Regions from separate parts of the Dyadobacter ginsengisoli DSM 21015 genome, predicted to be linked through region 2. Evidence: riboswitches for the same ligand, from Rfam matches in the RefSeq annotation. Region 2 holds a riboswitch; each other region holds the start of a gene.

Region 1 (10,357 bases), on a different contig from region 2:
ACGCGCTGGCAAGGCTTAAATAAGCGTCAGAAATACATATCATAATTAAAGCACAGGGTGTAAGCGCCTTGTGCTTTTTTGTTGCGCACAATATTCGATTAATGTCGTCTGGACATTTAAAAAGTGCAAGGAGACGACTAGCTAAATAGCTCACCCTTAGGATTAATCGATGATTTAATGGAGATAAAATTATATTAATTTTTAAAAAATTTTATTAGCTCAAACTGTTTGGAAATAGGAAAAATCAGGGTGTAACTTTCGTGCCAATCCGATGTAACTCAATTGACTATGGCGACGAAAACAGCACAAGAATTGGCCCTGCCGGTGGGCGTAACGCTCGACCGGTTTATCATGCACAGCCAAAGTGCATTTCCTTATGCAACGGGTGAGTTGTCCCAACTCCTCAGGGATATTGCCCTCGCGGGAAAGATTATCAACAGGGAAATCAATAGGGCTGGCCTGATCGATATTACCGGTGGGAGCGGGACCGAAAATGTGCAAGGCGAAAATCAACAGAAACTGGATATCGTTGCCAACATCCGTTTCATTCGTGCATTGAAAAATGGCGGAGAAGTTTGTGCCATCTTGTCGGAAGAGGAAGAAGACATTATCCACACCGGAAACAACCACGGCAAATATGTGGTAGCTATGGATCCTCTGGATGGCTCTTCGAACATCGACGTCAATGTTTCGATCGGGACGATTTTTTCTATTTATCGCCGTGTTACACCTATTAATGAACCCGCCTCGATGGCTGATTTCTTGCAGGGGGGACGTAAGCAGGTGGCCGCGGGCTATATTCTTTACGGATCGTCCACGATGCTGGTGTATTGCACAGGTGACGGGGTCAATGGTTTTACGTACGATCATTCGCTGGGTGAGTTTATCCTGTCGCACAAGAACATGGGTACGCCGGACGATGGAACGATCTATTCTGTCAACGAAGGCCACTACCACAGCTATCCGGCATTTGTACAACAGTACATCGCCCAATGCAAGTCAAGGAATTTCAGTGCGCGTTACATCGGCTCACTGGTAGGAGATTTCCACCGAAACATGCTGAAAGGGGGCATTTATCTTTATCCATCTACTCAAAAAGACCCGAAAGGCAAACTGCGTCTGCTCTATGAATGTTACCCGCTAGCATTCATAGCTGAAAAATCCGGGGGTAAAGCCAGCGACGGTTTTGGTAACATTCTCGATATTATACCGCAGTCTTTTCATCAGCGGTCGCCGCTGTACATCGGCTCGTCGAGTCTCGTGGATGACGTTGTGAAGGGCTGATGACGGGCTACCGTTTTAGTTTTCGTAACTTTGCACCATGCAAACTACGCAAAACCTATTCGAGCAATTCAAGCTCAACCGCCAATTGCTCAATGCGATTGAAGAAGCAGGATACACCGAACCGACCGCTATTCAGGAGCAGGCTATACCCGTCGCCATGGCTGGTCAGGATATCCTGGGTATAGCGCAGACGGGCACCGGTAAGACTGCTGCTTATACATTACCACTATTGATGCGTATCAAATATGCCCAGGGACAGCATCCGCGGGCATTGATCATGGCCCCCACCCGGGAACTGGCCATGCAGATTTCCGAAGCTATTATCCAGCTCGGAAAGTATACCGATATCCGGACGGTCGTCTTGTACGGCGGCGTGGGTCCGAAAACGCAGATTGAAGCACTCAGGAAAGGTGTGGACATTATCGTTGCAACACCGGGCCGTTTTATGGACCTTTATTTCCAGGAGGAAATTGTGGTGAAGCATCTTAATGCAATGGTACTCGACGAGGCCGACAAGATGATGGACATGGGTTTTATGCCCCAAATCCGGAAATTGCTGGAAATCATTCCGCGTAAAAGGCAGAACATGCTCTTTTCGGCAACATTCTCCGGGAAAGTCGAGCACTTGTCCCATGAATTCCTGGAATTCCCCACACGCATTGAAATCACGCCACAGGCGACAGCTGCGGAGATGGTATCCCAGTCGTTGTACGAAGTGCCGAACTTTCGCACAAAAATCAATTTACTTACTCATTTACTAAAAGCTCGCGAGGTACTTACACGTGTGCTCGTGTTTACGCGCAGCCGCGAGGTGGCCGGGCTTGTACACCAGAACCTGCTAAACCGGGTCGTTCGGGAAGAGGAGCTGCGGGTTATTCATGCCAATAAGGGACAGAATACCAGAATCAATGCCATGGAGGCATTTCGCGAAGGGCAGATCCGGGTGATGGTAGCAACCGACGTAGTGGCACGCGGTATCGACATTACAGAGGTGAGCCATGTGATTAACTTCGATGTGCCGCTGATCTACGAGGATTACGTACACCGGATCGGCCGCACGGGTCGTGCCAACCATCTGGGCAATGCAATCACATTCATGACGATCGCCGACGAATACCATATCAGGAAAATTGAAGCGATGATCAGGACTGAGATTCCCCGAGCAGAATTTCCGGACGAAGTAGACATCGCAGAAACTCCTTTTCAGGAGCAACAGGATATGCTTCGTGAAATCGACAACCAGCGCCGGAAAGAGGATCCGACCTTCAAAGGGGCCTTTCATGAAAAGAAAAGATACATACCGACGGCCAGGAAGATATCAGGGAATACCGGTAAGGGGCATCGTGGAGCAGGAGGAAGAAGTAAACGCAGATAATGCAATACAAATCGAAGAAAACCGTTTAACTTGGACAATAGAAAACCTGTCTTCTATTAAAGTCAATTATGAAAGAGTCTGTTGTAATTTGGCTTGCCTTTTTGATACCTGTAATGGGCTTTGCCCAAAACACGCATCTGGCAAGCGCGGGTCCAAGTACAGATACAAACGTTGCTCCCAAAAAGCCCCTTGAATTAAAGGAAAGACGCATTCTCCCACTATTCGGAGAAGTGAGCAAAACCTCGGAGCAGATCGATGAAGAGATTAAGTTCCTGAGTGAATGCGATAAATCGTTTTCCACCCGAGCCGAGGCCAGCAGTTTTTTTGCTACCCGTGCCTGGGAGTATTTGCAGGAAGGTTCGCTTGACACAGCCTGCTACCGTTTCAACCTCGCCCAGTTATTGAACGATAAGAATGTAGAAGCCTACTGGGGGTTGGGTGTAGTTTCTTACCAGCGTGAAAACTGGGTGGATGCCAAAAGGATGTTGACCAAAGGCGTGAGCCTGCAAGGCGACAATGTCCCGTTGCTCGTGGATTTGTCGACGGTTGAACTTAAATTATATGCGATCACCAGCCGTAAAGAAGAACTGGATGAAGCAAGTGCATTGCTGAAACATGCGGTTTCGATCGATTCTTCCTATGCATTGGGGCAGTACAACCTCGCTTTGCTGCATTATAATCTCAATGAGCTCGACAAGTCATGGGAGCATTTGCATAAAGGGCGTACGTTGGATTTCAACCAATTGAACCTGGATTTTGTGGAACTGTTAAAGGCCAAAATGCCCGATCCGCAAGGATTTTTCAAGTAATAACGTGGCACGGTGCCAGGCATATGAAAGTCTCCCAAAAGGAGACTTTTTTGTTTTATTTATATTGTTCATAATCATCGGCTTGTCTTTCTCGCTGGTATAATTTTTTTGGAAATCTGGGCACATGAAACGGTACGTCTGGTATTTAACGATCATACTTTCTTGCTTTTGCAGATTGGTTCATGCGCAGTCAGTGAAAGTGATCAAATTCGGCGACTTGCACCGGATATTAACCACGCAGGATGACACCTTGAATGTGATCAACTTCTGGGCAACGTGGTGCGGGCCTTGTGTCAAGGAGCTACCCTATTTTGAAGGATTGAATAAAACCCAACAAAAGCTGCGGGTGCTGCTTGTAAGTATGGATGATATCAAAACACTGGAGACAAAAGTCAAGCCATTCGTGAAGCAGCGGAAAATAAAGTCAAAGGTCGTATTACTCGATGAGCCGGACCTGAATAGCTGGGTCGATAAGCTGGTACCCGAATGGTCTGGCGCATTGCCCATGACGTTGATTTTGAACGCGAAAAGAGAGGTTAGGAAATTTATCGGAAAACCCGTGAAAGAGGGAGAGCTGCAAACTATTATCAATCAATTATAAACTCTGATCCTTATGAAAAAGAGACAATCCGCATCGTTTTTTGCGCTGCTACTGGCGTTTTGCATTCAGGGAGCTGCTTTTGTGACTAACGGCTACAAAATCGGTGATGAGGTTAAGGATTTCAGTCTGAAAGGAGTTGATGGTAAAATGGTATCACTGGCGGATCGGCAGGAAGTGAAAGGCTACATTATTGCATTCACCTGCAATACTTGTCCGATAGCGAAGGCATATGAGGACCGGATCATTGCGCTGAACGATCAATATGCGGCAAAAGGCTACCCGGTTGTCGCTATCCAGCCTAATGATGTCACTGCGTCTCCCGGGGATTCTTTCGCTGCGATGCAACAGCGCGCCAAGTCAAAGAAATACGGATTTCCATACCTTGCGGACGAGAGCCAGACAGTAACGCGGGCCTTTGGCGCAACCAATACACCGCATATGTTCGTCGTTAGAAAAGTTGGAGGAAAGTTTAAGGTCGCTTACATCGGTGCCATCGATAATAACCAGGGTGATCCCGCTGCGGCCAGTCAAAAATACGTGGAAAATGCAGTGAATGAGCTGTTGGAAGGTAAGACAGCTGTAACGACACCCTCTGCGAGGGCGATCGGATGTGGCATCAAATGGAAGAATGCTTAACAAGCAGGAATGCCCCGGGGTTGCCCGGGGCATTCTCGTTACTGGAAGAAAAACCCTGTTGGGGCAACACCTACTTTTAGCGAGTCGACCAGGCTGCCGTCTGCCCGGTAGCGTACTGCATAACCAGCCTGAGCGTACGAAGGGGTGACACCCGCATACAATAACCCTTGTGACGGGTCGACTGACAATCCGCTGAAAACGCGCGGAATCAATGGGGTGTTCATTGCGATTTGAGAGTCGGTAATGGCGAATTTATAGGTGGCGCCATGTTCCTGATTTTTATCGTCATACCACGAGAGCACAAAGAATATCGATTTAAGGTCGGCACTGAATGCAAAGTTACCCGGCGTCTTGAAACCGCCGGTGGCAATGCTTAACGTAGCTTCCACGGTCGAGCTTTCCGTATTAATGCGCGCTACCTTCCCGCCAGCCTGAACCCAAAGTTTGCCGTTTACATCTATACCTATCGGATTGGTGGCTCCTTCAAATGAGATAGGATCGCCAGCCAGGTCAGATGTAGTGTTGATGACGGCGAGTTTTGTCCCCTGGCCCCATGGCGTTGTTCCAACAAATAACTTTCCATTGTGATAGGCGAGGTTCTCCGGTCCGTCAGCAATGTTGATTTTTTTCGTAACCTTCTTACTGTCCAGATCGACGACTGCAACATATCCCGTCTTATATTTCAAGTCTGCGTTGGTTCCCCAGCACGATACATAGGCCTTATTATTGACAATGACCACTTCTCGCGGGTTTTCGATATCTGGTGCGCCAATGGTACCCTCGCTTTTGAAAGTATAACTGTCTACAAATTCCACTTTGTCTTGTCCCGTTGCAGAATTGTCGACCAGAATTATTCCTTTTCCATTTGATGCCACGTAATCCTGTACACCGCCTTTTAATGCAGTACCGTTTGCAGCTGCGAAAATATCCGCGTCAGCTGTGCTCCGTTCACGCGGGAAGTATGAAATAGCCCCGTTATTTTGTGAAAAATTACCTTCATTCATTACAAAAACGCCACTTACGTAGTCACCCTTCGGTGCAGGATCACTTTGGTTACACGACCATACCGCGAGCGTAGAAAGGGCTACTGCTAATGAACTGGCTAACTGTTTTTTCATTTTCATTGATTTATTGAGAATCGTAACTAAAGGTTAAACTTAATGCAAAACTTCTTCCCGGCATCGCGTTGTTACGCACATTCAGATAAAAAGCATTCGTGACATTCCGCACCTGCCCCTGAATGTGCGCCTTGAAAGGCTTCCAGGAGATGGCGGTTTCGGCCAGAATGTTGATCAACCCGTATCCGTCGAAGGATTGTGAGTTATCGAAAGTTGTGAAACGTTTGCCAACAGCCTGGAACTGACCGGTGATTTTCGTCGATTTATACAGGGCAAATGCATTCATATTGGTGCTGTGAAGGGGGACAAAGACAAGCTGCTTTCCTATTATATCCTGCGAATAATTGTCATAAGCCTTTTCCTGAGAGCTCTTATTGAATGCGTAGCCGGCGTCCCATCCTAACCTGGTTGCCCCCGTCCGGCAGACGTAACCTAGTTGCAGCTCGATACCGCGGGCGAGTACCTGTTGCAGGTTTTCGACCCGGTATTTCCTCGAAGGATTCCAATACGTCCAGTCTTTGATACGATTGTGATAGGCTGTCAGTGAAATGCGTAAGGCATTTCCCGGTTCCGGTTTGAAAGTGTGCTCAACGCCCAGCTCTTTGTTCCAGCCGCTTTCGGGTTTAATATCCGGGTTCCCGAGATCTTTCCAGTAACGTTCATTCAGGGTGGGAGTCCGGTAGCTGCGCCCGAGGGAGCCTTTTATGATTACGCGATGCCGATCGTTTCTTATCAAATTGTATTCAGCCCCCAGTGAAGGCGTGAATGGCGGATTGTAGCCGGTGACCAAAGCCTGCCGGAAATTAGCAGAAAAGGTCAGGCGGTCGATGACCTGCCAGCGGCTCAGAACAAAAAAATCGGTGCGGTTTTCAGTTACCGGAGTGTGGGCATAGCCGGGCACTTCCGAACGGAAATGCGTCCATTCAGCACCGGTTTTGAGCGATATTGGATGGAGTGAGCGACCCATATTCAATGTGAAATCTTTTTCAACCCGGGTAGCCAGCTTGTCTGTAACCGAGTGGTCGGGGCGGGAGAGGTCTCCTTTTGCATAGTCAATAATATCGCGTACCCACGCGGTGCGGATGGTGAACGTCTTGATCCGATAACGCAACATGGTACGATACGCCTCGGTGAGCGTCATTTCTCGGCCCGCTTCATCAGTCGGCGTCAGTATAAGTTTGTTGCTGGTGAGCCAGACGTGTGCCGAAATCTCCTGATCGCTCGGGGATTGCAGAAACAGGTCCTGTACAATACCTTTTTGAGCAGTTTCTGTCAGCAGTACCGCGTAATTGCTCCTTGTTTCGTAAGGGTAGTCATTGTTCATGCGTCCGCTGTACACAACGGTCTTGCCCGAAATCGTCCATTGGCCTGTCAACGGTAGGGTGTACCGGACATTAGCCTGGCTCTGATGATTTCGGAAACTTTCTTGCTGCCTCCCAAGGCTAATGCCAAAGCGTCCGGCGGACGGCTTGCTGTCCAGCAAAATGCTGCCTCCCACGGCATCGGTGCCTATAATGCTGGCGGAGGCGCCGTACTGGACAGACAATCGGTCAAAACCAACAACCGGAATGGTGGAAAAATCGGTTTGCCCGAGCGTAGGCGCATTAATATTCAGTCCGTTCCACAGCACGGCAGTGTGATTGGCAGATGTGCCGCGAAAGGAGGCGGTACTCAGTTGGGCAGGTCCGTAGTTTTTGAATGCAATCGGCGTGTAGGCTGATAATGCGTCACCGATGTTCTGAAAACGGAACTGGGCGAGAGATGCGGAATCCATGGTTTGGATTTTAAGGCCACTCATAAACTTCTGAGGAACAAAACCTTTGATAACAACCGGATCCAGGTCGATGGAGTCGCTTTGGGCATAGAGACGCGCCGGTAAGGCTGAGCTCACCCAAAGTATCAAAAAGATAAAAAATTTCCGGTCGGCAGTCACCCCAGCAAAGCAATGGATTGGCGGTGATCTTTGGTTTTTCCTCCGAAAACATCAGATCAAACGCTCTGGCAGGTCTCCTGGCTCATCATTGGGATCCGGGGCCTTCCCGTTCGGAAACAGTGGCATGAAGATCGGTCCGTTTATTGCTGACTTACAGTTGCGGGGACAGTTTCCGGTTCTCACGGAATTCCCTATTAAGCCTAACCGCTGATTAGAAGTGGTTTATGGCACCAAGCGGCGCAAAGTTAGGCATTTTCAATGACTTTTGGTTGTTTGTGATAAGCGCTATCTTTGCGGCAAATTCTGATCCCGTTGGCGGCTACTACTGAAAATTTTCCTGCGACTTCGTCTTATAAAGGCATCTACCTCATGCTCGGGGCTGCGTTTTTCTTCTCGCTTACTTCGGCTATCTCCAAATGGCTTGGTAAGGATTTCCATACGGTACAACTCGTTTTTTTCAGGAACATAGTCGGCGTTGTTTTTGTGATCAGCAGCATCCGGAGGCGGCCATTGCGCCAGGAAGGCGGGAAGCTGGGACTGCTTATTTTCCGGGGCGTGGTCGGCACATTGTCGCTTTACATGCTTTTTTACGCTATTCAAACCCTTGGCCTGGGACGGGCTTCTACTTACCAGTATACCTATCCGATTTTCCTCGCATTGTTTTCCTGGCTTCTGATCGGAGAGACGTTGAATTCGAAGGAATGGATGGCGATCTTCGTCGGATTTACCGGCATCCTTTTTGTGTTTCGCCCCGATCTGTCGAGCTCTTTCCGGGATAATGCGCTGGGACTCGGCAACGCATTGCTGACGGCCATATCCTATTTGTCGATCAGGCAATTGGGAGTCGTGTATGACACACGCGCGATCATTCTTTCCTTTATGCTGAGCGGGATCGTGATGCCCATCCTTTCGATGCTGGTGGGCACCTATTATCCGATAGCGCACTTGGATTTTCTGATCGGAACATTCAAATGGCCGGAGAACGTGTTTCAATGGCTGGGTTTTCTGGCGCTGGGACTGACCGCGTTGCTTGGGCAAAGGATGCTGACACAATCGTTTACCTATGACAAAGCCGGTCGTGTCGCTGCGATCGGTTATTCCAATATCCTGTTTTCCGTCCTGATCGGATTTCTGATGGGTGAAGCGATCCCTTCTGTTTCCATGCTCGCGGGGATGTTTCTCATCATTGCCGGAGGAATACTCGTTTCTTTTGCCAAAAGTAAAAGCGCTTAAAGCCGCACGTTTGAGGCAAAGGCATTGATATCAATCTCCTGTGTTTTGTTTCGTCAAAAAATGCGTAAAATTGGGACAGCTTTCCTGGCTTGCTGATTATTGAATAGCATTTGAGATGCCGGGTAACGATTTGTGTGGGAGGTTTGTTTAAACAAAAAGAAATCAAAAATACCATGAAACGATTCCTGTCATCGCTTTTGATATTTCCGCTGATGCTGATAATCCTGGCAGGTTTCAAAGCGGATAAAGCCAGTAAACCCGCAGAAGGGATCCAATGGCTCACCATCGAGGAAGCCTTTGCCAAAATTCAAAAGGAGCCCCGCAAGGTGGTGATCGACGTTTACACCGACTGGTGCGGCTGGTGCAAGGTAATGGACCGTGAAACTTTCAAGGACAAAGCGGTGGTCGACTATATTAACAAGAAATATTATGCTGTAAAGCTGGACGCAGAACAGAAAGAGGCGATCACACTTGGCGACAAGAAATTCAAATACCTGGCCCAGGGAGGTCGCGGCATCAACGAAATCGCATTGGCGCTTACCAACAACCAACCGAGTTATCCTACCACTGTTTTCCTGGACGATAAATTCAACATGATTCAGCCGCTTCCCGGATATCTGAAAGCGAAGGAATTCCATCAGATCATCACCTTTTTCGGAGAAGATTATCACAAAAAGCAGGATTTCGAGAGCTATAAGGCCAAGACCTATGGCGAGTTGTACCCGGCGAAATAATATTTATACAGTTTCACCCTCCTGCATTCTCTCCGCATTTTCCGCGATGCGTAGTTTCTCGATCAGCTCGGCGATGTCGCCTTCCATTACGGCGGGAAGGTTGTAAACCGTGTAACCTATGCGATGGTCTGTAATGCGGCTTTGCGGGTAGTTATATGTCCGGATCTTGTCAGAACGGTCTCCGCTTCCTACCATGGATTTACGTTGAGAACTGATCGCATCATTGTGTTTTTTCAACTCGATCTCGTATAGCCTCGAACGAAGGACGCTCAATGCCCGGTCTTTGTTTTTCAACTGCGAACGCTCATCCTGGCAGCTCACCACAAGTCCGGATGGGATGTGGGTAAGACGGACCGCCGAATAGGTTGTATTAACCGACTGTCCACCCGCGCCTGACGATTGGAATGTATCCACGCGAACGTCGTTCATGTTGATTTGTACATCCACTTCTTCGGCTTCGGGCAGTACCGCAACGGAGGCGGCAGAAGTGTGGATCCGGCCCTGAGACTCGGTCTGCGGAACGCGTTGCACGCGGTGTACACCCGATTCGAACTTCATTTTGCCATATACATCTTCTCCCTCGACCTTGCAGATGATCTCCTTGTAGCCGCCGTTGGTTCCCTCGGTATAGTCC
Region 2 (10,357 bases):
CCTGCACCCAGGTTGCGTAAGTGTCCCGCCCAAACCAAGCTTTGCGCCCAGGCATCACCAGCCCCGCCCAGCGGTACATTGGCCTTTCCATCCGTCAAAACTACTACGAAAGGCTGCTGTTGCCCGGCTGATATCGCGCGCTTTGCCATTGTTTCGCCGAGTTGCAACGCATGTGGCAAGGGTGTGCGGCCACCGGTTGGTAGTGCGATCAGCGCCTGTTCCGCCAGCTCCGTGCTTCTCGTAGGGTTCAGCAGCACCGTTGCTTCGACACCCCGAAATGCAATGACCGCTACCATGTCCCTTTTTTGATAAGCATTCTGCAATAAGCCCATTACGCTGCCTTTCACCGCTTCCATCCGTTTGCCTGCGGCCATTGATCCTGACGCATCCACAACAAACACGATCAGGTGTCCCGCCTTCCCGTTGCGGACTTTGCGATGCAAGTCCTCCCTCTGCACGTCAAAATGTTCCGACTCACGCGACAAGGCATGAATAAATGTCTCGTTCAAAGCCAGGTCACCGCTATTCAAATCTTTCCCCGTCCTGACCTGGGCTCCATTTCTAACATTTCGAATCTTAATGCTCCGACCAGCCAAAGGTTCGGTCAAAAGAGCGCTCTCTTTAAGACCCAAGGCCAGAACATCCATTCCAAAACCAATTTCCGCTACTTCCGTCAAACCATCATCCCCACACTTCCCTTCTCCGCATTCAAATTCCTCCTCCCTCTCCCCCCTTTTCTCCATTCCCCCATCGCCTGCCCCACGTCCACCCCTTCCTCCATCCTCCTTCCCACTATCTTTCTGCCCCCCCGGCAAAGGTTTCTTCCCTTTGCGGTGTGGCAAAACTAACTCCGCCGCCTCCCGGATATCCCCCGCAACGACCGTACTCCTGCCATTCCAGGCTGCAATGGTGATTGCAGTTTTATACATAACGATATCCGCGCGCAGGCTTCCTACCGCCCATTCAATGCATAGCTGGCTAATCAGGCTCAGGAGCCCGTCGGGCATATGCACAACCGGCAAGAGCTCCCGCGCCTGCCGGATCTGTTGACGCAGGACGTCCCCACTCTTTTGCCAGGTTTCGTTAAATTGTATGGGGTTGTGTTCAAAAGCCATTCTCCGTTTCACCACTTCAGTTCTGTCGCTCACTTCGTTATGCGTTTCCACTTCCACCATCAGCCCAAAGCGGTCGAGAAATTGCGGACGCAGGTTACCTTCTTCTGGATTCATTGTACCGATTAATATGAACCTCGACGGATGGCTCACCGACAACCCTTCCCGCTGAACGGTATTCACGCCGGAAGTCGCGACATCGAGGAGCACGTCCACCAGATGATCAGCTAAAAGATTGACCTCATCGATGTACAAAATCCCCTGATGCGCCTCTGCCAGTAAACCCGGCAAAAGTGTCTTCCTTTTTTCAGAAAGCATCATTTCGATATCGAGGCTGCCCAGCACGCGATCTTCCGAAGCACCCAGCGGCAAATCGACAAACGGAACCTGTCTCAGGCCACTTTCATGAACAGCCGGCGGCATCATCTCCGCCAATCCTCGTACCGCGGTCGTTTTAGCAGTCCCTTTCTCCCCTTTAATCAGCACACCGCCGATACCTGGGTTGACCGCACAAAGCAGCAATGCTTTCTTCAATTTTTCCTGTCCGACAATCGCCGGGAAAGGGTATAATTTCATGATTAGCTCTATTTTGAACCGGTTATTCCACACGGGATTCCAGTAATGCTTCACTTTTCAGGTACAGCTCCCGCAATCCCTGCAATGCCTGCTCAGAAGGTTTTTCCCACATTCCCCGCTGGGCTGCTTCCAGCAACCGTTCTGCGATCGCATGCAATGCCCAGGGGTTATTTTGCTCAAAAAACGCCTGCATCACGGGATCCAAAGCATAAGTTTCTGTTAACTTCTCATACATCCAATCTTCCGCCACGTGGGCTGTCGCATCGTAGCCAAAAACGTAATCGACCGTCGCGGTCAGTTCCAAACCGCCCTTGTAACCATGTTTCCGAATGCTATCCAGCCATTTCGGATTCACCACTCTTGATCTGAAAACCCGTAATATTTCCTCTTTCAGGTCCCTTACAACCGGCCTGGCCGGATTTTGGGAATCTCCGAAATAATGCTTCGGCTGATGTCCCGTCAGGTTCCGGATCGTGGCGATCATTCCGCCGTGGAACTGTAAATAATCGTCGCTATCGAAAATATCATGTTCCCGGTTATCCTGATTGTGCACAGCGACCTCCACACCCGCGAGCCGCTGCGTGAACTCCTTGCGCGCATCTACGCCCTGCGCGTTGCGCGAGTAGGCATAGCCGCCCCAATTAATGTAGGTTTGTGCAAAATCGGCATCCGAATGCCAGTTTTTCTCGTTGATCAACGGCAGGATACCCGCGCCATAGCTACCCGGCGCTGCACCGAAAATCCGGTAGGAAGCTTTTTCCTCAGCCTGTTCAATGGACAAGCCCGGGTCCTTCTGCAACTCGGCGAATTCTTCCAGAAAATGTTTTCTGACAAAATTATCTTCCAATGGCTCCTCCGCGGCTATTACCATCTGGACCGCCTCATCCATCAGTTCGATCAGATGGGGGAAAGCATCCCGAAAAAAACCGCTGATACGCGTAGTCACATCAATGCGCGGCCGGCCCAGCTCTTCCGTGCTGATCAATTTCAACCCGGTTATACGCCTGCTTTCGCTCTGCCAGAGCGGCCTGACGCCCAATAGCGCCAGTACTTCCGCCACATCATCGCCATGGGTACGCATAGCGCTGGTGCCCCAAATGCTGATACCAATGCTTTCAGGATAGCGGCCGGTTTCCCTAAAATGCCGGTCGAGCACCTCCTTTGCCAAGTGCTGCCCCACCTCCCATGCGGCCTTTGAGGGCAACACACGCGGGTCTACTGCGTAAAAATTCCTACCGGTTGGCAAAATATGCGCCATTCCCCGTGTGGGTGCGCCGCTGGGTCCTGCGGGTACATACCCACCCGAGAGTCCATGCAGGAGGTTATTGATTTCATCGTCGGTCTGCCCCAGGTTTGGAACCAGTTCACTGGCCATAAACTGCATTATCGACCTGATTCCATTCAGGCCAGCGTCGAATAGTGCACATGGCAGCGCCTCCGCGATCATCCGGTCGATTGATTGTATTTCAAACCGGTAATGCATAAAAACCCGGATCATATGCCGGGCCATTTCATCCAGCACCTCCAGAACGTCCGCACCTGTAACGATCGGCCGGTCTGCCCAGGCGGCAAACTGGTCGGATACCTGCCCTAATTTTTGCCCTTTTTGTTGATGAAGTGTATCTATATTAAAGCCATACAACGCCGCGAGTTCAGTCTGTAAGCCAGGTACGGGTCCATTGGGCAACCGCGTGAGCGACTGAAGCATATTAATCAGCGCTTCCTTTTCAGGCATTTCCCCCAAAATATGTAATCCATTTCTGATCTGAGCGGCACCCAGTTCACAGAGGTATCCGTCGATGTCCTCGATCAAATGGGCAATATCCTTTCCATCCATTTCTGTCAGGCTCACCGGCACACCTTCGGGAGTCATGTCCTCATCCCAGTCATGTTTATGGTCACCATGGTCCCTGCTGAGCATCGCGGCGAGATCGGTATCGAGGTTGGTCTTCCGGATCAGCTCCCAGATCTGCCTCTGAAGCAACGGCAATTTCGATGGGTCCAGGCTTTCGACCTGGTAATATTCATCGACCAGCTGCGTCAGCTCGGCCAACTCACCATAAGTGTCCGCAGAAGTCATAGGGGGCGTGAGGTGATCGATGATAACCGAATGCGCCCTCCGTTTGGCCTGTGAACCTTCCCCGGGATCATTGATGATAAACGGATAAAACATTGGCAGATCGGTCAGGAAAGCATCCGGAAAACAGTTTTCCGATAATCCGATACCCTTGCCAGGGAGCCATTCCAGCGTTCCGTGCTTGCCTACATGTACAATCGCATCGGCACCCCAACTATCCCTCAGCCAACGGTATAACGCGAAATAGTGATGGGTAGGCGGCAAATCCGGCTGATGATAGATCGCGTCCGGGTCCATTCCGTAGCCTCTTGGCGGCTGTAACATCACGAGGGCATTGCCCAGGTCCAGCCCGGCCAGGGCAATGTGATTCTCGTGCACGTAGGTCTTGCCCGGCGCTTCGCCCCATTGCTTACGCATTTTTTGCCTGGGTTGCTCCGGAAGCTGGTCAAACCATTGCTGATATTGCGCCGCAGGTACGCGCGCAATCGCCTGTGCGAGTTGCCCGGAAGTCAGAAACTCTTCATCATAGGAGCAACGGTCGATCAATGCATGGATCAGCTCTGTCCCCGTCACCGGAAGCTGGTCGATCCGGTATCCTTCGGCCTGCATGGCCCTCAGGATATTCAGCAGCGATGCCGGCGCATCCAATCCCACCGCATTACCGATCTGCGATGCTTTCGTATTGGAATTGGTGAGGATAAAAGCAATTTTCTTATCCCGGTTTTTCAGGTACCGCAGCCTTGCAAACCGGACTGCCAAACCCGTTACCCGCTCGACGCGGTCTTCCAGCGGTTCATAACCTCTTCCTTCTTTGTTTTTCTCCTTAAAAGAAACCGGAACGGTGATGATACGCCCGTCAAACTCAGGGATCGCCACATTCATGGCCGTGTCCAGCGGATTCAATCCCCGCGCCGACGATTCCCAGGGCCCACGGCTCATCCCCGAGGCAATGGCTTGCAACACCGGCACATTCAGGGCAGTCAGCGCATCGGTTTGCACAGGCCGCGCCCCCGCAGCCCTGACGTCGTTCATCGCAAAAGATATCGTGTTGATCAGGACGGCAATGCCGGATTCTTCCGGTTTTCCAAAAAATTCAAACGCATAGGGTTTCCCCGATTCCGGATTGAAGGCTTTCAGTGATGAGGTAAAAACCGGCAGTACATTCACACCCCGATCTTCCAGCGATCGCACCATGGTGTCTATAAAGTGTGTATTACCGCTTAGCCAATGAGCCCGGTAAAATGTAATGCCAATCGTCGCCAGCTGCGGGTCCCGGTGTTTCAGCCAGTCGTCCAGATCCGCATGCTCGGGCAGGTCCGGATGGTAAATACCGTGCTCCGCAAGCACAGCGGGTGTTTCAAAACCAAAACCCGTCATTAGTAAATGGTCAGACAGATAGCCTAGTAACGACAGCAGGTTGTTGTATCCTCCTGCCTGAAGATAACCCAGTGTTTCCTGCAAAATGGCGGGAGAAACGGTGGATACAGCAGCAAATTCGGGATTCAACTCACCTGTGCCGCTCACCACGATCAGATGCTGCCCGCGTTGTCCGGCCAGGTTCACCAGTTCTCCAAAACCCGGAATGCTGCTCAACCTGCCGTGGATGCGCACAACAATGATTTTTGCTTCCGCAATTTCACGTTGCAGCAACTGCTGCATTTGTTCTTCGCTCTTGATGGCTAGCAAACTGATACCGGTTGTCCTCGGAAAATCATCCGGCAAGAGCTGCATCGCACGGTTCAATGTCAGCAGGTCTGTGTCGGCATGGGTCAGAAATACAATGCCTTCCGTAGGTAGCGCCACCTGACCAGCCACCGTCGCATGTTCGCTTCCCTTCCAGGTGTAAAACTGAAACACATACTCCGCCAGGTCGGAAGGCGGTACCAGGTACCGGTCGGCCTTTACCATACTCTCTATATAATCGAAAATGGCGATGATCTGCCATTCATAGTTGATCGAATGGAACCAGACCGAATGACCGTCAAACAGCAGTGTCACCACATTAGCCAGTGTACAGGGCCCCAGGCAACCGCCTTTGGTCATATGCACCACATTCCGAAGCTTTCTCCGCAACCATTCATTTTTATACAATTCCACAGGGATAGGCGCATAACCCCGGTCGACCCGGCCGCAGCAGCAGGCATTGTAACAATATGACAGGTGCCCCCGCCGCTGAACGAGGTTAATGGCTTTTCCATCGGATCGGGTGACGCGCTGACGTTTCATAAGGAGCTATCGGCAATCGGCTTAATGTGAACGATTGCGGTTCGACTGTTGGATTAAATGGCTAATAAACTCGGGCTTGTCTCCCCAGTAAAGATGTGTATAGGTAGCAAAAGTATTTTGGGCCCGATACAAGCGGGTATCGACCGGAATGCCCTTTGCATTGGTGATCAGCACAGGTTCGGGAGTTATTTTCTCGTCGGTCACCGTCGAATAGTGAAATTCATGGCCATTGATTTCCAGCCCATTCCAATGCAGTTTCCGATAGCCCAGCGTCATCCGCGCATGTTTCAGCGAGGTTCGGACGTCCAGCACGCCTGCCATCTCAAAGCTGTCGCCACGGTGGTCCGTAATGCTTTTACCGAGATACATCAGGCCCCCGCATTCGGCATAGGTGATGCCTCCGCTCCCGCAATAATGCGCTATGGCGCTCAGCATCGGGGTGTTTTTTGACAGTTCAACTGCAAAAAGCTCCGGGTAGCCGCCTGGCAGGTACAACAAATCCGTCTCTGGCAATTGCCGGTCCTGTATCGGGCTGAACCATTCCACCTGCCCGATTGATTTTAATACTTCGATATTTTCGTGGTACAAAAAAGAAAAAGCTGCGTCGCGGGCCACTGCGATCCGGAGCGGGCTTCGCGGATCCGCTTTCGGGACAATAGGTTTTGCAATTGTCCGCTGGTTACTATTTCGGGTGATTTCGAGCAGCCGGTCCACGTCAACGGTTTTGGGAATAATTTTGGCCAGTCTCTGAACAATGGCCTCATAATCGGTATCAGCAGAAATATGCAACCCCAGATGCCGCGAAGGGATCACCAGGTTCTGATCCTTAGGCAAATAACCCAGTGCCTCAACACCGGCATCTTCGCAGGCCTCTTTCAAAAAACGGTAATGGGACTCGGTATTGACAAAATTGAAAATGACACCGGCAATGCGTACCCGTGGATCAAACCGGCTGAAACCATAAATCAACGGTGCCGCGGAATAGGCCATCGACTGCGCCGAAATAACCATTATTACCGGAATATCCAGCAAAGCCGCGATCTCTGCGCTGCTTCCCTTCATCCTGTCGGCCCCGTCGAACAACCCCATTACCCCTTCGGTAACCGCTACATCCGATGCGCCAGCATACTTTTCGAACAGCGCCTCTGCATGCGATCCGGGAGCCATAAAAGTGTCCAGATTAATCCCTGGCGTCCCGGCAGCGGTGGTATGATGGATTGTGTCGATGTAATCCGGCCCGCATTTGAATGGCTGCACCTTGTACCCCCGATTTTTCAATGCGCGCAATAACCCCAGCGTAACGGTGGTCTTACCCGAGTTGCTGGAAGGAGCAGAAATGAGGAATGCTGACTGCATTGAGGAGGGCGGTTTTGTTGTTAGCTATTTATTTCAAGGCAATGACTCCTTTTTTAGATACAAGCTTTCTTCATCATCCTATCCCAGCAATCGCAAACCATCCGGGATCCCGGCCCTCAGAAAGTCAGGATCTGAAAAGCCACACATCAGGCGATATCAGTAAGTAAGCAAAGAAAGAAAGGTATGAACGGAAGCACCGAAACCGGCAGGCGGGAGCAAATCCCGGCCATATCCAAACCTGACCCTGCTTCAAACCGCGAAAGCATTGTCAACATGAAAAAGCAGGTGCTCTGGCTTTGGGTTTTAATTCTGAATGTTTGACTGAATAATTTTTGCCCAATCATTCGTCATTCAAAATTGTCCCTTTACAGTTGCGCGACAGCTCGTGATTTTCACACGATTCCCCTGGAATGCATTGAAATGCATTACCTTTTCTGTTGTAGAAGTATGTTAAAGAACTTGTTGGACCGCAAAGTTAGGCTTAATCATCCGGTTTTCTGGTTTTACTCGGTCAAAAAAAGCTAGCTTTGCACATTCATAGGTTCACGCTCTGCGCGTGATTAAAAGGGAATCCGGTGCAAATCCGGAGCAGTACCCGCTGCTGTAAGTTCAAAACATCGCTCTTGCATGATGTCACTGGGATAGACTTTTTGAATGACTTCAATCATTCGAAAGCCCGGGAAGGCGCAAGAGCTTGGACGAGCCAGAAGACCTGCCGTTGAACAATCCGGTTTTGCTTTCGGGAAGAAAGGCAAGAGGACAACAACGCAGGTACATGTAACCTGAGTCGCCTTCTGCATTCTCCCATAAGTTGTTTTTTAATTTATGCGGAAATCCAAATGATTCATTATCTGCTCATTGACTCGCTGCTGCTCGGCGTACAACATTCTTTCGAACCCGACCATATGGCGGCGGTATCGGTACTGGCCACCGATGAAAATAAAAGTCCGGCACAACGCTGGAAACTGATATGGCGCTCGTCGCACTGGGCGTTGGGTCATTCTCTCACATTGATCCTGTTTGCCGTCCTGGTGCTACTTCTCAGGTCGACGCTTTCGTTGCAGGTTGCCGGTAAAGTGGAATTGCTGGTGGGGCCGCTGATGATCTGGCTGGGCATGCTGGCTATCCGAAGGAATTTCAAAAAGAATACATACTCCCCTATTGCCGATGATCCTAAGGTCAGCCGCTCGTTCTGGGTAGGCATGGTTCATGGGCTTGCGGGCACGGGCGGAGCGTGCGCCGTTGCATTGACGCTCGCTGCCAGCGACGCCGTCACGGCCGTCTGGATCATCATTCTCCAGAGCGTCGGCATCATCCTTTCCATGTCGGCTTACGGCTATTTCTTTGCCTTCTCGATCGGCCGTTTTGCCGGCAAGCGCGACCGTTTCCTGACCATCGTCAACTACCTCGTCGGCTCATTCTCGATCCTCATTGGCGCAGTGACTTTATACGAATCATTTCAATCTTAACAATGCATATTACTTTGTACCATTCTTTCCGCAGGCCTTTCGCCGGGTTGATGTTATTCGTTCTCGCTAACCTGCCAGCGTCCGCGCAGGAAAACGTCCCCGACTCCTCCGATCACAAACAGCTGGACGCCGTGGTCGTGACCGCGACGCGATTTGAGACAAAAAAAGAACAGATCGCACAAAAGCTCACGCTGATCTCCGGGGACGATATCCGGATGACTCCGTCCGCCGACCTGACCGATATCGTCCGAAAAACCGCCGCTGTGGATGTAATTCAATATCCGAACCTTTCATCCGGCATTGGAATCCGCGGCTTCCGGCCCCAGTTTTCGGGTCTGAACCAAAGGACATTACTATTAATCGACGGACGCCCGGCCGGTGCTACGAACCTATCGCAGATCAATCTCAATGGTATCGAGCGGATTGAAGTTCTGAAAGGGCCTGCTTCTTCCCTGTATGGTTCACAGGCTATGGGCGGGGTGATCAACGTAATCACGCAACGTTCAAAAGGTGAGCCAGCCGGTAATGTGTTCGTTGAATATGGTAGTTTCAAAACCATTCAGGCAGGGCTTCATACGGGCGGGAATATTACTTCAAAACTCGATTACGATCTCTCATTCAGCTACCTGGAAAGATCCAAAGATTACCGGATCGGGAAAAACAATTGGCTGAGGGACGCCTTCGGGTACAAACATGCACAAAAAAACTACATCGGCCGGCCCGTGGTTGAGACCGACGAGACCACCGGTGACGGCGACCGGCGACCGTTCACCAAGCTGCATTATTTCTCTGGTGCATTGCGCCTCGGATACCAGATCAATGAGCATTGGCGGGTGGATGTCCGTGGGGAGCAATTTCAGGCGAAGGACGTAGAATCGCCGGGTGAGCTATCGTCAGGAAGTGCCGAGGCCAGTACCAAGGACTTGGACCGGCAGGCCCTGGATGTTTCATTAAGTGGCCTGATTGGCCGGCATAATCCGAGTGTGAAAGTTTTCACTTCTGAAGAGAGTACCAAAAATTACACACAAAATGTGTCTGGCAAGGCTGTTGTCCCCTTCCGGTCGGCGCAGGGGCGCAACGCATGGAAGGGTATTCAGGTGAAGGATGTCTGGAAATTAGGCCGTCATTCTGTGATATTGGGTTATGATTATCTCAATGCTTCTACCAAAAGCCGTCGCTGGACCAACGACACCACGGAGCGCGCCCCTACTCAACCGGAATATGCGCTGATTTCCAATGCCTTCTTCGGCCAAGCCCTGCTAAATTTCGGAAAACTGACCGTACAGCCAGGGATCCGACTCGATCACATTACTTTTGATGTTCGGGAAACCGCCCTGCTCCCTACTTATAAAGCAGGGAAGAAGACCAGTCCATTCACAAGTCCAAGTCTGGGCATTACGTACGAACTCGTGCCTTCGTTTCGGATGAAGACCAATGTCGGCAGGGCGTTCGTGACCACGGATGCGTACAGCGTGGCAGGATATAATGAGATCCGCGACTCGAAAGGCCGCATTGCGATCACTGCGGGCAATCCTGATCTG
Region 3 (10,357 bases), on a different contig from region 2:
CTTCCAGGGCATCCTCCGGTCTTCTGGTTTTAAAGCCGAACAGAGCCTCCCATTTATGCTCGTTCACCATTTTCAGGCCCGTTGCATAATCGAAATAATCCTGATCAAGCCACACCGATCCATCTTCCTTCAGATCGATGAGATCTTTCAGAATAATCTCCTCGTAACGCTTGATGTCGGGCGAAGTGGGGTCTCCGTACGGCGCGAGACCCATGAGTTTGTATTCTCCCGAATTCACCCTGAAGCCCAGGAAGTAGGTGAATGCCGAATAAAGGAGTCCCAGCGAATGCGGGAAACGAAGTTCTTTTAAAATACTGATATCTTTTCCTTCACCCAGGCAGATCGAAGCCGTGGCCCATTCACCCACACCATCGATGGTCAGAATTGCGGATTTCTCAAAAGGAGAAGGATAGAATGCACTCGCTGCGTGTGACAGGTGGTGCTCCGGGAAGAGCATTTTCACCTTTTTCTTCTTTTTATCGTAACCCAGCTTTTCGAGTTCCTCGTTAATCAATCTTTTGAGAAACATCTTTTCCTTGATCCAGACCGGCATGGCCGTCAGGAAGGATCTTACACCCCTTGGGGCAAAAGCGTAGTAGGTTTCAAGCAATCTTTCAAACTTAAGGAGCGGTTTGTCATAGAAAACAATCGCGTCGAGCTCGTTTAGAGAAAGTCCGCCGTATTCCAGACAAAATTTCACTGCATTAGAGGGAAAACCGGGATCGTGTTTTTTGCGGGTGAAGCGCTCTTCCTGGGCTGCCGCAACTATTTCTCCGTTGTCGATGAGAGCCGCGGCCGAATCATGATAGAAAGCCGAGATACCTAAAATTTTCATTAAAGCGTATTTATATAAATATGTATAGCTTTTCGACCTACACTGTTCAAAAGGCGTGCAAGTTAAGCATTTTGGGCAACCCTGCAATCGAACCCCGCTACCGAGCACCTTAGATTTGTTATCAAACGGCTCGAAATCAGTCAAATGTCAGCCAGGAATAATGAAATGTTAACACAGGGCCTAAATTCAACTACCCTAAATAACTAATTCTGAATCACTTCCAGGAAACGTGAGCCTTATTCCAGTAATTTATGCCGTACGATAAATTCGGTAATCTCATGTGCAAGGCGTTGTGCCCCAGGCCCGCTCAAATGGCAGACATCGCAAAACAGTTCCGGGTCTCTCGGCATCCGACGCTCCATGTCAAGAAATAACGTGTTGTGCTTGTTAACCAGCCCCTTTAAAACCTGGTTATGTATGGCTATACCTTTTTTGACATTCTCCGGCCTGCCCCACATCACGACAGGCGTAGCAACAAATCTGTTGCATCCCGCAAAATGCTGCATATCCTTTTCCTCACCGGTCAGCAAAACGTTTTCGGGAAAAAAGGATGCATAGCTCACCAGCAAAAGCTTGTCACCCCGCTTTTTGGCAATGGTTATAATCTCCTCCAAATTTCGGCGATAGGGTTCTTCTGTCTTGATATCCGAACCATATTGCGCGAACTGCGGGTCGACCTCCCCATGGCTAATGTAGACGCGATGTTCCAGGCGGTCTTTAACGTTACCCATCACCTTGTCGAGCACATAAGGTATTACTGTAATGTTAATCTCCGGATGAGATTGCAGAAGGTAGATATCGTGATACCAGCGCATGTGTGAATAATCCTGGCGAAAGTCTTGCGCCGGAACATTGTTAGCCCTGTTTTCGTTGATCGCTTCATAGTAAAGTACGAGGTCAAAGCGCTTCTCTCCTAGCAAACTGTATTTCAACGCATTGTCCCTGGAAGTATGACCAGCATCCGCCACATTATAAAAAGCGTACCGTGCTCTTTTTCCATAATGCTTTTGCAAAATCGTGTCCAGCCTGCTTTCCATATGTGTCCAAGCCGTACTTACCACTGAACCGCCCAGGATAAGCACATTTTTAACTTCACCTCCCCGTCGAATCTCATTGGAACTGACTTCCTTCATGTTAGCGTAAAACCCGGAATAAAGGTAGTCGGATGGCCGAAAGAATGGATAACCGAAGAACAGCAATCCCAGGCGAAGCAGAATCTCTGACACGATATAAAGGAAAAGAACAAAGATACCTGAGAAGATAAAAGAGCGTGATTTCATGAAGCAGGATGCCGATACAGATGGAACAGTCCCTTCAATATCACCTTCTGCTCATTTTTTTTGTTTTCTGATGAATAACCGGCTGATAAAATTACCCTTCGGGCACTGCTTATATGATCCTTGTAGGTTTGTGATTTTCGTCAAGCGCCACGAAAGTAAAAATCCCCGTCACCGCCTTCTCCCGGCTCTCTTCATACATCTTCTCTACAAAAATATCTACCCTGACCTTCATACTGGTATTACCAACGGTTTCAACGCGCCCCACGAGCTCAATAATGGTCCCGGCTGGGATTGGATGCGTAAAATCAATGCGGTCGGATGAAACGGTTACGCAGCGTAATCTCGAAAAGCGCGTTGCGGCAATAAATGCTACCTCGTCCATCATCGATAATGCGGTTCCCCCGAAGAGGGTGTCGTAGTGGTTGGTGTTATTGGGAAATACGGTTTTAAAAACGCGGGTTTCCGAAGCGGTAATTTTTTCTGCTACTGTCAAAACCTTAGAAAATAGTGATGAGAACTGGAATAATAATAAGTTGGGTGTGGCCATCTGCGACCACACCCAATTGCTATCCGGCAACTTCCACCGATTCGCGCAGCAAGTTAGCCGCAGAAATCATATTCCGCAAAGCGGCCTCCGTTTCCGGCCATTTCCGGGTTTTAAGCCCGCAGTCGGGATTTACCCACAAATTGCGGGCAGGGATGACCTTTAATGCCTTTTCCAGGAGCAGAACCATTTCCTCCACGGTGGGTACTCTCGGGGAATGGATGTCGTATACGCCCGGTCCTATTTCATTGGGATAGTTGAATGCAGCGAACGCGTCGAGGAGCTCCATTTGCGAACGCGAGGTTTCGATCGTGATCACGTCGGCGTCCAGGGCAGCGATAGAATCGATAATGTCATTAAACTCCGCGTAGCACATGTGCGTGTGGATCTGCGTCTGGTCCGCGACACCTGCCGCGCTCAGGCGGAAGGCGTCCACGGCCCATCGCAGATAGGTATTCCATGCGTGCTTACGCAAGGGAAGTCCCTCACGAATTGCCGGCTCGTCGATCTGGATCACACGGATACCAGCTTTCTCGAGGTCTACTACTTCGTCGCGGATAGCCAATGCGATCTGGAAAGCTGTATCTTTCTTTGGCTGATCATCCCGCACAAACGACCATTGAAGAATAGTGACGGGACCTGTCAGCATTCCTTTCACCAGTTTTTCGGAATTAGCTTGCGCAAACGACGACCATTTCACCGTCATCGCTTCAGGCCGCTCTACGTCACCATATATCACCGGCGGCTTTACGCAACGGCTGCCATAGCTCTGTACCCAACCATTCTGAGTAAAAACAAATCCCGACAAACGCTCTCCGAAGTACTCGACCATGTCGTTGCGTTCAAATTCGCCGTGCACCAGCACATCTATACCCAGCCGTTCCTGCCAGCGCAGAGAGTCTACTATCTCCTCCCGGATGCGTGCCTCGTATTCGTCTATTGACAAGGCGCCTTTTTTCAACTGCGCGCGGAGTTGCCGCACCTCGTCCGTTTGCGGAAATGAGCCGATCGTAGTCGAGGGGAATAGCGGTAATTTTAATTTTTCAAGCTGAATACTCTGGCGTACCGCAAAACCATTCGACCGCTCAAAGTCTTTTTCATGAATAGCTGCAACGCGCTGCTTTACTTGCGGTTTATGGATCAATGCAGAGGTACGGCGACTGTCAATAGCTTGCTGATTAACCACAAATGCCCGATCCAATTGCCATTCCGTTCCGGAAAGCCTCGCCAGAGTTGCCACTTCATTCAATTTTTGTTTCGCAAATGCCATCCAGTTTTTAATCTCGGGTGTCAGCACCTGCTCGTTTTTTTCGAGATCCAGATCGAACGGGCTATGCAACAAAGAGCAGGATGGTGCGATCATCACCCGGCTTTCTCCGAGCACATTCACAGCCTTTCTGATCAGCTCCAGTGATGGCCCGAAATCATTTTTCCAGATATTACGCCCATCCACTACTCCCAGAGACAGTTTTTTGGAAGAACCGATGAACGACGCGTTGTTCAGCATCACATCCAGGCTTTCCAGCCCCCTGGTGATATCGATATGCAATGCATCCACGGGTAAGCTCACAGTCACGTCCGCATTGTCCTCCAATGCCCCGAAATAGGTCGTAACCAATATTTGTAGGGAGGGTAATTCTTCACGGATCTGCTGGTAAGCACGCTCAAATGCAAGCCTATGCTTCTCCGACAGATCGAGTACTAATGCCGGCTCGTCCAGTTGCACCCATTTGGCCCCACGCGCGGCCAATTCTTTTAAAACAGATAGATAAACCGGTAAAAGGTTGTCCAGCAAATCGATTTTCTCAAACCCCTCTTCTTTTTCCTTCCCTAACAACAAATAAGTGACCGGGCCCAGAAAAACCGGCTTTGTGAGAATTCCTTTATGCAATGCATCCTCGAATTCGATAAGTGCTTTGTCGGAGTACCGCCTGAATTTTTGATCTTTCACAAACTCCGGTACCAGGTAATGGTAATTGGTATCAAACCATTTGGTCATTTCCATTGCCTTGATATCCAGGCCGTTCTTCTGGTATCCCCTCGCCATGGCAAAATACAGTTCAAGTTCTTTGTTCGATTTGCCGTCGAGCAGCTGGTGATAACGCCGGGGAATCGCTCCTACCATGAGGGACATATCCAAAACGTGGTCGTAAAGGGAGAAATCGTTCGATGGGATCAGCTCAATACCCGCACGCTGCTGGGTATCCCAGTTCTGGTGACGGATCTGCTGGGCTACCTTTTGCAACGCATCCCGATCGATAGTTCCGGCCCAGAATTGCTCATTGGCCTTTTTGAGTTCACGATGGCTCCCCACACGCGGATAGCCGAGGTTGTGTGACAACATAATTTTTGTGTTTAAAGAGTTTGAAAAAACCCTGTGAAAACACCCACCCATCCCGGCGACATCGCTGCCCCGGTACATCATACGCTCCCGTTCACCGCCCTGGCCGCAGAAAATGTGCAGACATGCCTCCCTGAATATATCCAGGAGCGCGGCTTCGGGGTTAAATATGTGGTAAATCAATACTTGGCCATTCCCCGATCGTGAGAGAATAGTCATTGAGGATGACGGCAAGTCTCCTGGCTTATATCATTTTTACCGCCCTTCTCGCTGTTTCGGCTTTCCTGAAAGCCTGACTGCAATGGGTCACGAGGGTAAAAAACCGCATCCATGTGATGCAGATACTTACAGTAGCACGACTGCCCGTGATTTGCACACGGTTCCTTTTTTCTTTTGCTGTATTTTGGCTGAGGGATCCAAAAGCAAAACCATCATCCCGATTGACGGGTGTTCACAAAGAACAGCTCAAATTTAAAAGGAATGGAGATTGGCCCGGAAATGGGCTATTGAATTAAGTGACGCGAAGAGAAATTAATGTTTTGGCAGGATAAAATATCTGTTTTTGAATCGAAACAGCCCCCTCAAAAGTGATTTTGATATCCCGATTTCGTGACCAGCTATGAAACCGGGGCAGCTGCGTCCCCGTCGAGGATAAATTCCGCATTCAAATGGTTTTGCAATACCGTAGCAGGAAAATCTCTGGAAACGGGGAATGCCATTGCCCGTTGAATGATTGCCGCTTTGGGCCTCCCGGAAGCGAGCAGGATCGCGGCTTTGGCTTCCAGAATATGTTTGATGCCCACCGTCAATCCCTTCGTAAGTTCAGTTGGCTGATGAAAATACTTTTGTCCTACTTCTTTGGTAATGGTTTCCAACTCCGAAATATGGGCATAAGTATCCCAGGAGGTACCCGGTTCATTCAACGCAAGATGTCCGTTCATCCCCACACCCAGCACGATCAGATCGAGACCACCCAGACTGGCCAGAGCCTTATTAACACGATCGCATTCATCCTGCGGGTTCAACGCCCTTCCATTAAAAAATATGATTTGACTGTCGCGAAGGCCAATCGGTTTCAAAAAATCCCTGTCCAGCAGGTCCCGGCAACTCCCGTCGTCGCCTGCTCCCATTCCTATCCACTCGTCGAGTCCGATAAATGTGCATTGTGAAAAATCAACCCGGCCGTTATGGTGTGCCGCCACCAGCGCTTGGAACATCCCTTTGGGCGTACTTCCCGATGGGAAACATACGACCGCGCGAGGCTTGTTGATCAACAAAGCGATTACACGTTCCGCAGCCGCAAAGCTCATCGTAGTATAATCCGGGTAGATACTGATTTTAGGAGTCATAATAAAGGCGGTATTCGGGATCAGGTCTCACCAATCTAAACATTCTTTTCCCGTCCTTAAACATTTGTCCTTAAAAAACACCAAAAACTGCAAGTCCGCCCCTAACTTTACCGCTTAGTACGCATTGTTCAATTACATTATCATTCTACTTAAAAATGGAATACCGTATAGAAAAAGACACCATGGGCGAAGTGCAGGTTCCTGCCCATGTATACTGGGGTGCCCAGACGCAACGCTCGATCCAGAACTTCCCTATCGCCCAGGATATCAACAAGATGCCTAAAGAAATTATCAAGGCATTTGCATACCTGAAAAAAGCCGCAGCCATCACCAACTATGAGGCCGGTACGCTCCCGAAAGAGAAAAGCGACCTGATCGGGCAGGTATGCGACGAAATCCTGGCTGGCCAGCTCGACGACCAATTTCCGCTCGTGGTATGGCAAACCGGCTCGGGAACACAGTCCAACATGAACTGCAATGAAGTAATCGCCTATCGTGGACATGTATTGCAAGGCGGGGACCTGGCCGACAAAGCCAAATTCCTCCACCCGAACGATGACGTTAACAAGTCGCAGTCATCCAACGACACCTATCCGACCGCTATGCACATTGCAGCTTATAAAATCCTGGTGGATATAACGATCCCCGGCATTACGAAGCTGCGCGACACATTGAAGGCCAAAGCGCAAGCGTTCAAGAATGTGGTTAAAATCGGCCGTACACACTTTATGGACGCCACGCCGCTGACTCTGGGACAGGAATTTTCGGGCTATGCTTCCCAGCTGGATCACGGCTTGAAAGCGATCCAAAATACCCTCGCGCACCTTTCGGAGCTCGCATTGGGCGGAACCGCAGTGGGAACAGGCATTAACACACCTCCCGGATACTCTGAAAACGTGGCGAGGCACATCGCCACACTCACGGCGCTGCCATTTATCACAGCCGAAAACAAATTCGAAGCGCTCGCGGCACACGATGCGATCGTAGAAGCCCATGGCGCATTGAAAACCGTAGCTGTAAGTCTGATGAAGATCGGAAACGACATCCGTATGCTCTCATCGGGGCCACGCTCGGGAATCGGCGAAATCCACATTCCGGATAATGAGCCAGGTAGCTCCATCATGCCGGGAAAGGTAAATCCAACCCAATGCGAAGCGATGACCATGGTCGCAGCGCAGGTAATGGGTAACGATGTAGCGATCAGCATAGGAGGCTCCAACGGCCATTTCGAATTAAATGTGTTCAAACCACTGATGGCCTATAACTTCCTGCATTCGGCACGTCTGATCGGCGATGTCTGCGTTTCATTCAATGACAATTGTGCAGTAGGCATCGAACCGCTGCACGACAATATTAAGAAGCATGTGAATAATTCGCTGATGCTTGTAACTGCATTGAATACTAAAATCGGTTATTACAAAGCGGCAGAAATAGCGCAAACTGCACACAAAAACGGCTCTACCCTGAAAGAAACGGCCGTGGCACTCGGTTATCTGACGCCAGACGAGTTTGATGCGTGGGTAAAACCGGAAGATATGGTTGGAGAGATTAATTAATTGACACCCAATCCTTATAACTTGGCAAATGCTCCGCGGTGACGCGGGGCATTTACTTTTAAACATCGGCCGCCATGAACATCAAAAATGAACTGCTGGCAGATCCTTTTCAATCCAAACGTAAAGCGACCGAGGTGGCCAATTACGCCTGCACCTCGCCGGAGGCATTCAGGCAACTGATGCACTGCTTTCTGTCCGACGAGACCCGCCTCGCGCAGCGCGCTGCGTATAGCGTAAGTATTGCGGCCCATTCTCACTCTGAACTGATCGAGCCATATATCGGTGTGCTGATCAGCCAACTTAAGCGCACAGACATCCATGACGCCGTGATCCGGAACAGCGCACGCATTTTACAGGATTCGAATATCCCCGACGAATTCCACGGCGAGTTGATGGATGCCAGCTTTGAATTAATACAAAATCGCCAGGTTCCGATTGCGATCCGCGCATTCTGCCTGACTATTCTTTATAACCTGTCCGGTGTGTATCCCGAGATCAAAAAGGAATTGCGGGTGATCATCGAAGAATTAATAGATTACGAAAAACCTGCATTCCGGTCGAGAGGTAAGAAAATTCTGATGTTGATTTAAGTAACCAGCGCTTCATCAATTCCCTTGGAGGAAAACTTCTTCCTTTACGAAAACAACCGGATGTACCTTCTGGCAAAAGCGGCATTTTCGTGGTCTGGTGAAGGGAAAATCCAGTTAATTCGTCTTACCTTGCTTCTTTAAACAAAACCTATCGATGATCATATACTGCCATTCCTTACTCGATGAAACGCTCAATGCGAAACTGAGCGAAGCCTTATCGCCCCGGCATCAGATCTTTTTCCGCACGGAGACAGCCAGTAATGAAGAGCTAAAATCCTGGTTTGCAAGCGCCAACTATATTCTCGGCAACCCACCGGTGGCATGGTTCGACCAAACTCCCCCGCAATTGCAGTTCTGGCAACTCGACTCCGCCGGATTTGATCAATATTCGACCGTGCCACTACCTGGCCCTATTCGTGCGGCCAACATGGGCGATTGGTTCGCACGCCCTTGCGCGGAGTCCATCGTAGGAGGCATACTGGCATTGTATCGTGGCCTGGATCGCCTCACCCTTCTCAAGCAAAAAACGGAGTGGATCGGAACACCGCTCAGAGCGGAATTAAAAATCCTCTATAAACAGAATGTGATCGTGCTGGGAGCAGGAACCATCGGGCAATCGGTGAATGCAATCCTGAAAGGACTGGGTTGCATTACGCACCTTATGGCACGCACTTCACAGGAGGCTGACCTCCGCAGTATAGAAGACCTTTTCAATGAACTACCGCACGCCGACCTTGTGATCAACACTTTACCGGGCACAGCACATCACTTTGTAAATGCAGAATTCCTTTCAGCGATGAAGGATCAGAGTGTATACGCAAGTGTAGGCCGCGGCAGTACCACGGATGAAGAAGCGTTGATCGCAGCATTACGATCAGGAAAACTGGACGGAGCGGTATTAGATGTTACCGAAATAGAGCCGTTGCCTGCCGATAGTCCGTTGTGGGGAATGGATAATGTGATCCTGACTCAACATACCGGCGGCGGACACAAAAATGAGCACATGGGTAAAGTAGATTTATTTCTCAACAACATTTTTGCAATGGAAAACGGCGGCGCCATCGCCAATGAAGTGAACCTTGTAAAAGGATATTAATAACCGAAACTAAAAATGCTAGCAACAGAAGCTGATATCGCAGAGGGTATCCAGGATAAATATTTTTTAAAATTTGGTACCGGTAGCCGTGAGCAGGTGCGCGTATTCCGTTCACCGGGAAGGATTAACCTCATCGGAGAGCATACCGACTATAATAATGGCTTTGTACTGCCTGCCAGTGTGGATAAGGCGGTTTACTTCGTCATCGCTCCCCGGGAGGATGATCAGGTGATCCTCTACGCAGCCGACCTGAACCAGACGTACTCTTTTACATTAGACGACCTTTCCAAACCTGAAAAGTCGTGGTCGCATTATCAGATTGGTATTGTAGATCAAATCCAGAAAAAAGGATTGCAGATAGGCGGCTTTCAGGCCGCATTCGGAGGTAATGTGCCGGTTGGCGCCGGACTTTCCTCATCGGCGGCACTCGAATGCTGCCTGCTGTTTGCATTGAATGAAATATACGGGCTCAACCTGGACCGTTTAGGCATCGTCAAAATGTCTCAAAAGGCCGAGAATGAATATGTAGGCGTGCAATGTGGTATCATGGACCAATTTGCTTCGGCATTTGGAAAAGAAGAGTCGGTAATCCGCCTCGACTGCCGCTCGCTGGAATATGAGTACTTCCCCTTTCCGATGGACGATTACCTGATCGTCCTTTGCGATACCAGCGTAAAACATTCCCTGGCCAGCTCCGAGTACAATACCCGCCGCCAGGAATGCGAAAAAGGCACGGCTATTCTGCAACAATACGATCCCCATGTTC

Evidence for each region. A riboswitch is a leader RNA that binds a small molecule or an ion and turns the genes downstream of it on or off. The one in region 2 is predicted to bind cobalamin.
Region 1: it holds a riboswitch for cobalamin, as region 2 does, so the genes downstream of both, BP71_RS31530 (TonB-dependent receptor plug domain-containing protein) here and BP71_RS22615 (cobyrinic acid a,c-diamide synthase CobB) in region 2, are expected to answer to the same signal.
Region 3: it holds a riboswitch for cobalamin, as region 2 does, so the genes downstream of both, metE (5-methyltetrahydropteroyltriglutamate--homocysteine S-methyltransferase) here and BP71_RS22615 (cobyrinic acid a,c-diamide synthase CobB) in region 2, are expected to answer to the same signal.

The regions. Positions count from the first base shown of each region.
Region 1 is NZ_JCANTY010000010.1:136,239-146,595, forward strand. It holds gene BP71_RS31495 (valine--tRNA ligase) at 1-23, shown strand, start outside; gene fbp (class 1 fructose-bisphosphatase) at 289-1,284, shown strand; gene BP71_RS31505 (DEAD/DEAH box helicase) at 1,322-2,659, shown strand; gene BP71_RS31510 (tetratricopeptide repeat protein) at 2,728-3,468, shown strand; gene BP71_RS31515 (TlpA family protein disulfide reductase) at 3,593-4,069, shown strand; gene BP71_RS31520 (thioredoxin family protein) at 4,082-4,705, shown strand; gene BP71_RS31525 (YncE family protein) at 4,744-5,823, opposite strand; gene BP71_RS31530 (TonB-dependent receptor plug domain-containing protein) at 5,834-7,714, opposite strand; cobalamin riboswitch at 7,806-8,006, opposite strand; gene BP71_RS31535 (DMT family transporter) at 8,048-8,989, shown strand; gene BP71_RS31540 (thioredoxin family protein) at 9,163-9,723, shown strand; gene prfA (peptide chain release factor 1) at 9,727-10,357, opposite strand, start outside.
Region 2 is NZ_JCANTY010000006.1:200,090-210,446, reverse strand. It holds gene BP71_RS22625 (magnesium chelatase subunit D family protein) at 1-1,688, opposite strand, end outside; gene cobN (cobaltochelatase subunit CobN) at 1,711-5,991, opposite strand; gene BP71_RS22615 (cobyrinic acid a,c-diamide synthase CobB) at 6,013-7,347, opposite strand; cobalamin riboswitch at 7,611-7,794, opposite strand; cobalamin riboswitch at 7,870-8,081, shown strand; gene BP71_RS22610 (hypothetical protein) at 8,187-8,816, shown strand; gene BP71_RS22605 (TonB-dependent receptor plug domain-containing protein) at 8,819-10,357, shown strand, end outside.
Region 3 is NZ_JCANTY010000004.1:577,038-587,394, forward strand. It holds gene BP71_RS17475 (carbamoyltransferase family protein) at 1-835, opposite strand, end outside; gene BP71_RS17480 (hypothetical protein) at 1,072-2,115, opposite strand; gene BP71_RS17485 (acyl-CoA thioesterase) at 2,225-2,608, opposite strand; gene metE (5-methyltetrahydropteroyltriglutamate--homocysteine S-methyltransferase) at 2,682-5,003, opposite strand; gene BP71_RS17495 (hypothetical protein) at 5,037-5,207, shown strand; cobalamin riboswitch at 5,213-5,448, opposite strand; gene BP71_RS17500 (6-phosphogluconolactonase) at 5,618-6,349, opposite strand; gene fumC (class II fumarate hydratase) at 6,505-7,905, shown strand; gene BP71_RS17510 (HEAT-like fold family protein) at 7,980-8,495, shown strand; gene BP71_RS17515 (D-2-hydroxyacid dehydrogenase) at 8,650-9,591, shown strand; gene galK (galactokinase) at 9,607-10,357, shown strand, end outside.